Regions from separate parts of the Microlunatus sagamiharensis genome, predicted to be linked through region 2. Evidence: predicted binding sites of a transcription regulator. Region 2 holds the regulator's gene; the other holds the start of a gene.

Region 1 (6,742 bases), 2.2 Mb from region 2:
CGGCGTGGTGCCCGAGATCGCCAGCCGCGCCCACCTCGAGGCGATGCTGCCGACGCTGGAACGTGCCTGCGCCGAGGCCGACGTCGACCTCACCGAGATCGACGCGGTCGCCGTGACCGCCGGTCCCGGGCTGATGGGCGCCCTGGTCGTCGGCGTCGCGGCGGCGAAGGCGCTCGCGTACGCGCTGGGCAAGCCGCTCTACGGGGTCAACCACCTCGCCGGCCACGTGGCGGTGGACCTGCTGGAGCACGGTCCGCTGCCGACGCCCAGCGTCGCCCTGCTCGTCTCGGGCGGCCACACCTCGCTGCTGCTCGTCGACGACATCGCGGGGAACGCCAGCCGCAAGGAGGGCGGGCGCGGGATCGTCGAGCTCGGCGCGACGATCGACGACGCGGCGGGGGAGGCGTACGACAAGGTCGCCCGACTGCTCGGCCTGCCCTACCCCGGCGGGCCCGTGATCGACCGGGCGGCGACGGGCGACCCCCGCGCGATCGCCTTCCCGCGCGGGCTCACCTCCGCCCGCGACCTCGAGCGGCACCGCTTCGACTTCTCCTTCTCCGGCCTCAAGACCGCCGTGGCGCGCTGGGTCGAGACCCGCGAGCGCGACGGCCTCGACGTCCCGCTGGCCGACGTCGCGGCGAGCTTCCAGGAGGCGGTCTGCGACGTGCTGAGCGCCAAGGCCCTCGACGCCTGCGCCGCGACCGACGCACGGGACCTGCTGATCGGCGGCGGGGTCGCCGCCAACGGCCGGCTGCGCGCCCTGCTCGCGGAGCGGGCTGCCGAGGCCGGGGTCGCGCTGCGCACGCCCCGCCCGGGGCTGTGCACCGACAACGGCGCGATGATCGCCGTCCTCGGCACCGAGGTGATCCTCGCCGGGGGCCGCCCCTCCGGCCCCGAGCTCGGGGCGGACTCGTCGCTGCCCGTCAGCCGCGTCCTGGTCTGAGCGGCTCGTGACCGCGCTCCCGCTCGGGCTCACGGTCGAGGCGCTGGCCGCGGCCGAGGCCGAGGCGGACCCGGGCTCCCTGGGTGCAGGCACCCGCCTGCGGAACCGCTTCGGTCCCGACCTCGCCGCCGCGGCCCTCACCCAGGTGGTCCTGCGCCGGCGGGCGCGGTCCAAGTTCGGGGACGCGGCGCTGGGGCTCTGGCTCACCCGGGACGGGCTGGAGCAGGCCACCCGTCCCGACGTCGCGGCGCTGCACGCCCGGCGCTTCGTCGACGCGGGCGTACGGCGGGTGGTCGACCTGGGCTGCGGGATCGGCGCCGACGCCGTCGCCTTCGTCCGGGCCGGGCTGGACGTCGTGGCCGTCGAGCGCGACCCCGCGACGGCCGACGTCGCCCGGGCGAACCTCGCCGGTGCGGTCGAGGCGGCCCGGGCGGGCGGGGGCCACGCGAAGGCCGAGGTCGTCGTCGCCGACGTCGCCGACGTGCTGGGCGCCGGGCTCGAGCCCGGGGACGGCGTGTTCGCCGACCCGGCCCGCCGGGACGCCCGCGGCCGGGTCTGGCGCGCGCAGGACTTCAGCCCGGACCTCTCGACGCTGCTGGCGCTCGCGTCGCCCGAGCGCGTGCTCGGTGTCAAGCTCGGCCCGGCGCTGCCGCACGCCCTGGTGCCACGGGAGTCCGAGGCGGAGTGGGTCAGCCACGGCGGCGACGTCGTCGAGGTCGGGGTGTGGAGCGGCCCGGGGAGCGTCGCCGGCCGCCGGAGCGCGCTGCTGTGGCCGGCGGAGCGTCTCGTCGCCACCGACGCGCGGCTCGAGGTGCGTCCCGTCGGGACCTACGTCCACGAGCCGGACGGCGCGGTCATCCGCGCCGGCGCCGTCGCGGCGCTGGGGGAGCGGCTCGGCGCGGGCCTGCTCGACGCCCAGATCGCCTACCTCACGTCGGACACGCTGGTGAGCGTCCCGGGAGCGACCGCGTTCGAGGTGGAGGAGGTGCTCCCGTACGACCTCAAGCGGCTCCGTCGCTGGGTCCGGGAGCGGGGGATCGGCACTCTCGAGATCAAGCGGAGGGGTCTCGACGTCGACCCCGTCGACCTGCGCCGATCCCTGCGTCCGCAGGGATCCGCCTCCGCGACCCTGATCCTGAGCCGCACCCCCGACGGCGCGGTGGCCCTGGTCGTGCACCGCTGCCACAGTCCGGGTGATCGTGTTACATGATCATTATCTCGTTACCGAAAGTTTATAATTGAATGGGAACTCGGCTATGGTCGGCCGCGACGTCCGGGGGACGAACACGAGGAGACCTGAGAATGCCTACTGCCCGCGCACGACGACTGTGGACGGTGGCGCTCGCCACCGCCGTGGCGAGCGCCGCGTTCGCGCCCAGCGCATCCGCTGCACCCGCCGCCTCCGCGACCGGGGCCTGCGCCCCGCTCGACGACTCGATCTACCAGACGGTCAAGCCCAAGAACGGCGCCTCGCTGCTGACCAACTGGACCACCGAGGTCCTGAGCGCGGTGCTGCTCGGCTTCACCGACGACGAGGGCGAGCTGTTCACTGCCTCGCGCAGCAACGAGGACGGCCTGGTCGGCGTGCACCGCATGTACGACAAGTCCGCCAACGACTTCCTCTTCACGGCGAAGTCGGGCGAGGTCTCCTCCTTCGTCGACGAGGGCTACGAGGACCAGGGCGTCCGCTTCTACGTCCTCCCCGAGGCCGACGACTGCGCCGTGCCGGTCTACCGCTACGCCAAGGGCGACAAGCACCGCATGGCGGTGTCGTCGAGCGACCGCAGCGCGCTGGCCGACGACGGCTGGAGCTCCCAGGGCGTCTCGTTCTACGCCGCCGGCGACGCGGGTGACCCCGCGCCCACCGAGCCGACGCCGACGCCGGAGCCGGACGGCAGCGCGTTCAGCTTCGCCGTCATCCCCGACAGCCAGATGGAGGTCGTCAGCCCGACCGACCCGCGGATGAAGAACCGGACCACCTGGCTCGCCAAGCAGCCCGGGCTGGCCTTCGTCGACCACACCGGTGACGTCGTCAACTGGGACACCGACGACCACGGCCAGATGAAGGTCGCCAAGGCGGCCATGGACGTGCTCCACGACGCGGACATCCCGTACTCGCTGAGCATCGGCAACCACGACACCGAGGCGACCGGTGTCGGCGGCAGCGCCCGTGACCCCAAGAACACCTACAAGCTCCAGCGCGACACGTCGACCTTCAACAGCTTCTTCGACGCCGCCGACTACGGCGACGTGGGCGGGGCGTACGAGGCCGGCAAGATCGACAACACCTACTCGCTCTACACCGCGGGCGGGCTCAAGTGGATGGTCCTCAACCTCGAGTTCTGCGCGCGGCCGGGCGTGGTGACCTGGGCCAAGCAGGTCGTCGCCTCGCACCCCGACTACAACGTCATCGTCTCGACGCACAGCTACCTCAACGGCGGCGGCGACATCGACTCGTCCAACCAGGGCTACGGCGACACGAGCGGGCAGAAGCTCTTCGACCAGCTCGTCAGCCAGTACCCGAACATCAAGATGGTCTTCTCCGGCCACGTCGGCTACGCGGAGAAGGCCCGGGTCGACACCGGCAAGAACGGCAACAAGATCTACTCGTTCCTGACCACCATGCACGACGCCAAGACGAACCCGGTCCGCATGCTGAAGGTCGACCCGACCAACGACAGCCTGTCGACGTACATCTACGCGCCGTACACGAACCAGACCTGGGGCGAGTACTCGCAGACGATCTCGGGACTAGACTTCGTCCGCTGACGCGAGCAGCACCAGACGCGGCGTGCGGCCCTCCCCCCCCTTGGGCCGGGCGCCGGCGGCACGGCCCCGGACCCTCAGGTCCGGGGCCGTGTGCCGTTCCGGGGCTCGCTGAGCCCCGGACGGTGCCCCTCCTCCTCGGGGCCCGGGGCCTTCTGGCACTCGGTCAGGGCGAGTGCTAATGTCGAGTTAGCACTCCGACGAGGAGTGTGCCAGCGCGGACCCCGGTCCGCGTCGGCGGACGGGACGGCACCCGCGACGACGCCCCGGCCACCCAGACATCACAGACACCGCGGAACGATCCGCACACACCCGTGAAAGGGGCCTGACGTGGCGAGCACGATCAAGCCGCTCGAGGACCGCATCCTCGTCCAGCCGCTCGAAGCCGAGACCACCACCTCCTTCGGTCTGGTCATCCCGGACACCGCCAAGGAGAAGCCGCAGGAGGGCAAGGTCATCGCGACCGGCCCCGGCCGCATCGACGACAACGGCCAGCGCGTCCCGCTCGACGTAGCCGAGGGCGACGTCGTCATCTTCAGCAAGTACGGCGGCACCGAGGTGCGCTACGACGGCAACGACCTGCTGCTGCTGAACGCCCGCGACATCCTCGCGGTCGTCACCAAGTAAGTCCGCAGCACCGAAGCAGAGGAACCAGCACACACATGGCCAAGATCCTCCAGTTCGACGAGGAGGCGCGCCGCTCGCTCGAGCGCGGCGTCGACGTCCTCGCCAACACCGTGAAGGTGACGCTCGGCCCCAAGGGCCGCTACGTCGTCCTCGACAAGAAGTGGGGCGCCCCGACCATCACGAACGACGGCGTGACCGTCGCCCGTGAGGTCGAGCTCGACGACCCGTACGAGAACCTCGGCGCGCAGCTCGCCAAGGAGGTCGCCACCAAGACGAACGACGTCGCCGGTGACGGCACGACGACCGCGACCGTCCTCGCCCAGGCCCTGGTCCACGAGGGTCTGCGCGCCGTCGCATCCGGCGCCAGCCCGATCGGGCTCAAGCGCGGCATCGACGCGGCGGTCGAGGCCGTCACGAAGCGCCTGCACGAGATCGCCCGCGAGGTCCAGACGACCTCCGACATGGCGTCGGTGGCCACCATCTCGGCGCGCGACGCCGAGATCGGCGGCCTGATCGCCGAGGCGTTCGACAAGGTCGGCAAGGACGGCGTGATCACCGTCGACGAGTCGAACACCATGGGCACCGAGCTCGAGTTCACCGAGGGCATGCAGTTCGACAAGGGCTACCTGTCGCCGTACTTCGTGACCGACCCGGAGCGGATGGAGGCGGTCCTCGACAACCCCTACATCCTGATCAACTCGGGCAAGGTCTCCTCGATGAGCGACCTCCTCCCGCTGCTGGAGAAGGTCATCGGCGCGTCGGGCACCCTCTTCGTGGTGGCCGAGGACGTCGACGGCGAGGCGCTGTCCACGCTCGTGGTCAACAAGATCCGCGGCACCTTCACCTCGGTGTCGGTCAAGGCACCGGCCTTCGGCGACCGCCGCAAGGCCATGCTCGAGGACATCGCGATCCTCACCGGCGGCACCGTGGTGGCGCCCGAGGTCGGGCTCAAGCTCGACCAGGTCGGCCTCGAGGTGCTGGGCCGCGCCCGTCGCGTCGTGGTGACCAAGGACAACACCACGATCGTCGACGGCGCGGGTGACGCGGAGGCCGTGAAGGCGCGCGTCGCTCAGCTCTCCTCCGAGATCGAGCGGACCGACTCCGACTGGGACCGCGAGAAGCTGCAGGAGCGGGTCGCCAAGCTCGCCGGCGGCGTCTGCGTGATCAAGGTCGGCGCGGCCACCGAGGTCGAGCTCAAGGAGAAGAAGCACCGCATCGAGGACGCCGTGTCCGCGACGCGTGCGGCCATCGAGGAGGGCATCGTCGCCGGCGGCGGCTCGGCCATCATCCACGCGTCGAAGGCGCTGGACGGTGACCTGGGTCTGACCGGTGACGAGCGGACCGGTGTCGGGATCGTGCGTCGCGCGGTCGTCGAGCCGCTGCGCTGGATCGCCGAGAACGGTGGCGTCCAGGGCTACGTCGTGACCTCGAAGGTCGCCGAGATGGAGCCCGGTTCCGGCTACAACGCGGGCACCGACGAGTACGGCGACCTGATCGCCGCGGGCGTCATCGACCCGGTCAAGGTCACGCGCTCCGCGCTGGCCAACGCCGCGTCGATCGCCGCGCTGCTGCTCACCACGGAGACCCTCGTGGTGGACAAGCCCGAGGAGGAGGAGCCCGCAGCCGCGGGTGGCCACGGCCACTCGCACTGAGGCTCCCGCCCCGGGCGCGAGCACCGAGGCGTAGCAGCACCAGCACCACCACGAGGCCGCCCCGCCACCCGGCGGGGCGGCCTCGTGCCGTCCGGGGACGGGACGGCGGTCGTGGGACCACGACGTGGCTCACGGGCTCGCCTGCTGCCCGATGAAGTAGCGCAACAGTCGAGCGATCACGATCCGGTAACGATGAACCGGCTTCAAGCGGTTGCAGGCAAGGGTCCGTGAGACTGGTGCCCGAGTCGTTCGGGGGATCGCTCACAGGGGATGCGAGGGCTTCGAGGTCGTCACCACGGCCTCGGCACCACCAGAGCAAGAGGTGGTCCCACCGCGGCGCCAGCCGCCGGCAGGGCCGCTCCAGATCGTGCTGTCCATCCGCTCGGGGAGTTGATGGAGTCCGCCGGTGACCAACACCGACCTCGGCCAGGCCTTGTCCGACCCCGAGCTCCTGGCGCGTGCCCGCGCCGGCGAGGTCGTGGCCGTGAACCTGCTGATCACGGCCGTGCGCAGCGCCGTGCAGCGCTACTGCCGGGCCCGCCTGGCCACCTACAGCGGTGGCTCCGAGGCGGCCGAGGACGCGACGCAGGAGATCTGCCTCGCCGTCGTCGACGTGCTGCCGCGCTACCAGGACCAGGGCGCGCCCTTCGCGGCCCTCGTCTACGCCATCGCCTCCAACAAGGTGGCCGACGCCCAGCGGCGCTACGCCCGCACCCCGTTCCAGCTCGTCGACGAGCTGCCCGAGCAGGTCGAG
Region 2 (6,742 bases):
GGGGTTCTCGAGGCCGCTGAAGGCGACCTCCTCGTTCGCGCGGACGTCCACGGCCGGGGCCGCGGCGTCGTGGCGCACGATCAGGCGCGCCTGGCCGGCGTCGAGGCCGGAGGTGTCGTTGGCGTACGCGGTCAGGCGCGGGTCGCCCGAGGCGTTGAGGTGGGCGACGACGGTGACGTTCGCGCCGGCCGGGACCTCGGCGTCCTCCAGCTCGGCCACGGCGTTGCCGTCGGCGCCGTCGCCGGCCGCGACGACCTTGAGGTCGTAGGTGCCGGCGGGCAGCTGCTGCGGGTCGGTCAGGGTGCCGGGCTCGAAGTCGCTGAGCAGCTCCTCGCCGTTGGCGTAGACGTCGACGGTCGCGCCGGGGACGGCGTGCAGGATCGAGACGGTGGCGGTGTCGGCGGCCTGAGCGCTGGTGGCGGGCAGCAGCAGGGCGCCGGACGTGACGGCCAGGGCGAGGGAACCCCGGATCAGTCGGGAACGGGCGGGCGTGGGCATCGGACCTCCAGGTGGGGCGGGGCTGGGCTTGCCTGTGCCTGGTCCTGCGCACGAGATGCCGCTGCGGATGCAACGGGTCCCGGATCTCCTGCCCGCGTCCTTGGGCCCGGTCCTGCGGGCCGCCCTCAGGCCAGTGGCAGGGTGCGGCGCGGCGCCACGGGACCCAGCTGCGCGAAGGCCGTGGGCAGCCCGGCGGCGAGGACCGCGTACGGGTACGCCCACTCCTGCTCGGCCGCCTCGTCCACCCCGACGCCGGTCTCGGCGAGGTGCCGGACCTGCCCGGCGACCGACGCGAGCCGGCCCCGCTGCTCGTAGACGAAGGGCCGGTCGACCGGCTCGCCGTGACCGGGGACGGCTCGGGTCGCGCCGGTCATCAGGCCGATGACGCCGTCGAGCGTGACCGGCCACTCGTGCAGGTAGGAGTCCGGGCCCAGGGCCGGCGGACCGGCCTGCTCGACGAGGTCGCCGGCGACGACGAGGTCCGCGTCGGGCACGACCACGACCAGGTCGGCGCCGGTGTGGCCCCGGCCGATGTGGGCGACCTCGACGCGGCGCCCGCCCAGGTCGAAGGCCGCGGCGAGCACGATCGGACGGTTCGGGGCGACGAGGTCGGCCGGCGCGAGCCCGAGCCGCTCCGCGTCGGCGTGGGCGTCCGGCGAGGCCAAGGACGCGGCGACGTCCTCGTGGCCGACGGTGGTGAGGTCGTCGAACGCTGCCAGGCCGAAGGCGTGGTCGCGGTGCGCGTGGGTCACCACGACGACCTCGAGCGGGACGTCGGTCACCGACGCGACCGAGGCCCGGACGGCCCGGCCCTGCGCAGGGGTCGAGCCCGTGTCGACGAGGAGCGCGCGCTCCGACCCGGCGAGCAGGACGAGGTTCACCGCGTCCGGCTCGGCGACGCAGCGCCAGGCGCCGGGCCCGAGCTCCTCCCAGGGGCCCGGCAGCGGGGTCGGCTCGGCGTCCTGCCCGGCGTCGGTCACGGCACTACACTGGCACTCACCGCACGCGAGTGCCAAGGGCCTCGCGCGCGTACGACGGCGGCGACTCGAGCGACAGCAGGCGAAGGGGTGGTGGAGCGAGCATGGACGACCGCAAGCTGCAGGTGCTCCGGGCCATCGTCACCGACTACGTCTCCAGCAAGGAGCCGGTCGGGTCCAAGGCGCTGGTCGACAAGCACGACCTCGGCGTCTCCCCGGCGACGGTCCGCAACGACATGGCCGCGCTGGAGGAGGAGGGCTACATCACGCAGCCCCACACCAGCGCGGGGCGCATCCCCACCGACAAGGGCTACCGGCTCTTCGTCGACCGGCTCGGGCAGGTCAAGCCGCTCTCCAGCGCCGAGCAGCGCGCGATCCAGACCTTCCTGTCCGGGGCGCTCGACCTCGACGACATCCTGCTGCGCACCGTCCGGCTCCTCGCCCAGGCGACGCAGCAGGTCGCGATCGTGCAGTACCCGACGCTGAGCACCTCCACGGTCCGCCACGTCGAGCTCGTGTCGCTGTCGTCGACCCGGCTGTTGCTGGTGCTCATCACCTCCACCGGGCGCGTCGAGCAGCGCTCCCTCGAGGTGCCCGAGGTCGAGGAGACCGGTCTGGGCGACCTGCGGACGGCGCTCAACGCGGCCGCCGCCGGGCGGACGCCGGTCGAGGCCGGCTCCGCGCTCCCGGCGCTGCTCGATGCGCTCCCAGCGGAGACGCTGCCGCTCGGGCGCACCGTGGTGGCCGCCCTGCTGGAGATGCTCGGCAGCGAGACCTCGACCCGCATGGTGATCGGCGGGATGCCTTACCTCACCCGCTACGGCGCCGACCCGAGCAGCATGAAGCCCGTGCTCGAGGCGCTGGAGGAGCAGGTCGTGCTGCTCACCCTGCTCGGCGAGGCCACGGCCGACGGCGTCACCGTCCGGATCGGGCAGGAGAACCCGGTGAAGGAGCTCCAGACGACCTCGGTCGTCGCCAGCGGCTACGGCAGCCGTGCCACCCTCGGGGTCGTCGGGCCGACCCGCATGGACTACCCCTCGACGATGGCCTCCGTGCGCGCGGTCGCGCGCTACGTCGGCCGCTTCCTCGCGCAACCCTGATCACGCACACCTGATCGCGTACCTCGAGCAAGGATGACCCACCCCAGACATGGCTGCTGACTACTACGAGACGCTCGGCGTCTCCCGCGACGCGTCGCCCGAGCAGATCAAGAAGGCCTACCGCCAGCTCGCGATGAAGCTCCACCCCGACGTCGCCACCGAGCCGGACGCGGGCGACCGCTTCAAGGCGGTGGCCGAGGCGTACGAGGTCCTCGCCGACCCGAAGAAGAAGGACCTCTACGACCGCGGCGCCGACCCGCTGGGCGGGGGCATGGGCGGCGGGTTCGCCGGCAACTTCGGCGGCCAGGGCGGCTTCGACTTCGGCAACCTCGTCGACGCGATGTTCGGCGGGCAGACCAGCCGCGGCCCGCGCTCGCGCGTGCGCCGCGGCCAGGACGCGCTCGTCCGGCTCGACCTCGAGCTGGCGGAGGCGGCGTTCGGCGTCACCAAGCCGCTGCGGGTCGACACGGCCGTGCTGTGCCCGCTCTGCAAGGGGTCCGGGGCGCAGGAGGGTTCCGAGCCCGTCACCTGCCGCACCTGCCACGGCCAGGGCGACGTGACGCACGTCCAGCGCTCCTTCCTCGGCGACATCCGCACGACGCAGCCCTGCCCGACCTGCGGCGGCTACGGCTCGGTCATCCCCGACCCGTGCCCCGAGTGCTCCGGCGACGGCCGCGTCCGCTCGGCCCGCACGATCAACGTCAAGATCCCGGCCGGCGTCAGCACCGGCAACCGGATCCACCTCTCCGCCCACGGCGAGGTCGGCCCCGGCGGCGGCCCGGCCGGCGACCTCTACGTCGAGCTGGCCGTCGCGCCGCACGAGGTGTTCCGTCGCGAGGGCGACGACCTCGAGGTGACGGTGCGCATCCCCATGACCGCGGCCGCGCTCGGCACCGAGGTCACGGTCCAGACGCTCGAGGCCGACCTGGCCGACACCGACGACGAGGACCGCGACGTGCACGTCAGCGTCCCGGCCGGCACCCAGTCGGGCACCCGCGTCGCCCTCGAGGGCTGGGGCGTCCCGCGCCTGCGGTCCAACGGCCGCGGCGACCTCGGCGTCACCCTGCTGGTGCAGACGCCCACGCGCCTGGACGACGAGCAGCGCGACCTGCTCCGCCAGCTCGCCGAGCTCCGTGAGGAGACCGGGCCCGAGGTGACGGTGCAGAAGCAGGGCCGCGGCGTCTTCGGCCGCCTGCGCGACGCCTTCGCCGGGCAGTGACGCGCGGGTGACCGACGCGCTCTTCCTCCTGGAGAGCCTGGCCTCGACCTCGCCGCAGGTCGGCGGCGAGGTGCTGGTCGACGGGTCCGAGGGGCACCACGCGGTCGCCGTCCGGCGCCTGCGGGCGGGCGAGCGCGTGCTCGTCGCCGACGGTTCCGGGGGCGGGGTCCGTGGCGAGGTCGTGGAGGCGAGCAAGGCGGGTCTGCGGGTCCGGGTCACCGAGGTGCTCACCGAGACCGCCCGTCCCGTACGCCTCGTCGTCGCGCAGGCGCTGGCCAAGGGCGACCGGGCCGAGCTCGCCGTCGAGATGCTGACCGAGGTCGGCGTCGACGAGGTCGTCCCGTGGCAGGCGTCGCGCTCGGTCGCGCGCTGGTCGGCCGACCGCGTCGAGCGCGGTCTCGGTCGCTGGCGCAGCACGGCCCGGGAGGCGGCCAAGCAGTCGCGCCGGCTCCGCGTCCCGCTCGTGTCGGACCCGGTGGGCACCAAGGCGCTCGCCGCCCGCCTGGCCGCCGCCGACCTGGCGCTCGTGCTCCACGAGGACGCCAGCGCCCCGATCGCCGAGGTCCCGCTCCCCGCCGCCGGCGAGGTCGTGGTCGTCGTCGGGCCCGAGGGCGGCATCAGCCCCGAGGAGCTGGCGGCGTTCGACGAGGCCGGCGCGCGGACCGTCCGCGTCGGCGACCACGTCCTGCGCACCTCCACCGCCGGGGTGGTCGCGCTCGCGGCGCTGCTCAACCGCTAGCCGCGGGACGCTCCTCGAGCCTGTGCGGACCTCAGCGGCGCGCCGCGTAGACCCGTCGGACGACGTCCTCGACGTCGGGCTCCTCGACCGAGAGGTCGACCACCTCGGCGTGCTCGGCGACGGCGGCGAGGACCTTGGCCGCGGTCGTGACCTCGGCGTCGAACGCCAGCCGCTGGCGCAGCCCGCCCGCCTCGCTCCCGAGGTGCCGCGCCCCCGGAACCGTCACCAGGTCCGCCCCCGGCTCCGCCAGGTCCACCACCAGCACCCGCTCCGCGCCGACGGTGCGCGAGAGCCCGGCGAGCGTGCCCTCGTACGCGAGCCGGCCGCGGTCGACGAGCAGCACCCGGTCGCAGAGCCGCTCGACGTCGCCCATGTCGTGGGTGGTGAGCAGCAGCGTCGTGCCGTGCGTGCGCCGCTCGGCCACGAGGAACTCGCGCAGCCGCTGCTTGGACAGCACGTCGAGCCCGATGGTCGGCTCGTCGAGCACGACGAGCCGGGGCGCGTGCAGCAGCGCCGCCGCGACCTCGGCGCGCATCCGCTGGCCGAGCGACAGCTGGCGCACGGGCGTCGACCAGTACGCGCCCATCTCGAGGCGCTCGACGAGCTCGTCGGTCCGCTCGCGCTCGCGCACCGCGCCGAGGGCGTGGATCGAGGCCAGGATCCGGAACGACTCGCGCACCGGGAGGTCCCACCACAGCTGCGAGCGCTGCCCGAAGACCACGCCGACCTGCCGGACCAGCCGGCGGCGGTCGTGGACGGGGTCGTGGCCGCAGGTGCGCACCGAGCCGCGGGTCGGCACGAGGATGCCGACGAGCATCTTGATCGTCGTGGACTTGCCGGCGCCGTTCGCGCCGATGTAGCCGACCGCCTCGCCCGCCCCGACCCGCACGGTCAGGTCGTCGACGGCGACCACGGTCCGCCGCCGGAGGCCGTCGCGCACCCGAAAGTCGCGCCCGAGGCCGTGGCTCTCGATCACCGCGTCCGGCTCGGTCATCAGCCGCCACCTCCCTGGTAGTGCCGTACGCCGACCCGCCAGGACAGCAGGGCCAGCCCCCACGCCCACACCGCGGCCAGCGGCGCGCACCAGCCGAGCCAGGCGGGCAGCCAGTCGGTGCCGGGCAGGCCGAGCAGCGTCACGACGGGCAGGTAGCCGGTGAAGGCGACCGGGAAGAGGAAGACGAACGCCGCCTTGACCGGACGTGACCAGACGCTGGCCGGCTGGGTCGAGGCGTAGCGGCCACCGTAGACGAAGGCGTTGGTCAGCTCCGCGCCGTCGACGACGAAGAACTGCACGCCGGCGGCCAGCACGAACATCGCCGAGGAGACCGCGATCCCGCTGACCAGGGCGAGCACCAGCAGCCCGACGGCGACCGGGGTGAGGGCCACGTCGTTGACCACGAGCCCGGTCACGAGCGCGGCGATCCCGACCGCCGCGCGGGCCAGCCGCCGCAGGCTGATGTCGCTGGTGACGAGCTGGAGCAGCAGCGGCTGCGGGCGGAGGTAGAAGACGTCGAAGGTGCCGCGGCGGACGAAGCCGGCGAGCCCGTCGCAGTGGCCGACGAGCAGGTCGGCGACCGAGTACGCGACGTCGGCCAGCCCGAAGACCAGGAGCACCTGGCCGAGGTCGAGCCCGCCGATGCGCCCGACGCCGTGGAAGAGCACCCAGACCTCGGCGAGCTCGACCAGCCCGACGAGCAGCGAGCCGAGCAGGTCCATGCGGAACGACGCGCGATAGCTGCGCTGCGCGCGGACCCGCGACGCGAGCACGGCGCGGTAGGGGGCGGTGCGTGCGGCCAGGGTGCCCCTCATCCGCCCTGCACCTCCAGCCGTACGCGGCCGGCGCGCGTGAGCACGGCCCCGAGCGCGGCCGTCACCACGAGCCACGCCGCCTGCACGGCCACCAGGCCGAGCGAGGTGGCGAGGTCGACGCGTCCGGAGAGGACGTCGACCGGGTGCTGCAGCATCGACGGGAAGGGCGTGGCCGAGGCGAGGGTGCGCAGCCAGCCGGGGAAGAGCGGGACCGGCACGAACAGCCCGGCGAGGAAGCCCGACGCGACCATGTAGAGGATCTCCAGGCCCCGGCCCTCGACGAGCCAGAAGCGCGACGCGGCGACGAGGTAGACCGTGGTGCACGACAGCGTGATCCCGAGCAGCACGCTGAGGGCGCCGAGGAGGTAGGGCAGCGGCGTCGTCGGCATGCTCATCCCCA

Evidence for each region. The regulator HrcA, encoded in region 2, represses chaperone genes, less so after heat shock. The targets are predictions, from matches to a motif close to TTGGCACTCGNNNNNNNCGAGTGCCAA.
Region 1: the regulator HrcA is predicted to act here: its motif matches at 3,865-3,891, upstream of groES (co-chaperone GroES).

What each region holds. Positions count from the first base shown of each region.
Region 1 covers NZ_LT629799.1:192,395-199,136, forward strand. The annotation lists gene tsaD (tRNA (adenosine(37)-N6)-threonylcarbamoyltransferase complex transferase subunit TsaD) at 1-943, shown strand, start outside; gene BLU42_RS00885 (class I SAM-dependent methyltransferase) at 951-2,153, shown strand; gene BLU42_RS00890 (metallophosphoesterase) at 2,279-3,712, shown strand; gene groES (co-chaperone GroES) at 4,040-4,336, shown strand; gene groL (chaperonin GroEL) at 4,372-5,988, shown strand; gene BLU42_RS00905 (sigma-70 family RNA polymerase sigma factor) at 6,395-6,742, shown strand, end outside.
Region 2 covers NZ_LT629799.1:2,359,627-2,366,368, reverse strand. The annotation lists gene BLU42_RS10740 (DUF4397 domain-containing protein) at 1-498, opposite strand, end outside; gene BLU42_RS10735 (MBL fold metallo-hydrolase) at 624-1,478, opposite strand; gene hrcA (heat-inducible transcriptional repressor HrcA) at 1,580-2,575, shown strand; gene dnaJ (molecular chaperone DnaJ) at 2,625-3,794, shown strand; gene BLU42_RS10720 (16S rRNA (uracil(1498)-N(3))-methyltransferase) at 3,802-4,533, shown strand; gene BLU42_RS10715 (ABC transporter ATP-binding protein) at 4,565-5,527, opposite strand; gene BLU42_RS10710 (ABC transporter permease) at 5,527-6,342, opposite strand; gene BLU42_RS10705 (ABC transporter permease) at 6,339-6,742, opposite strand, start outside.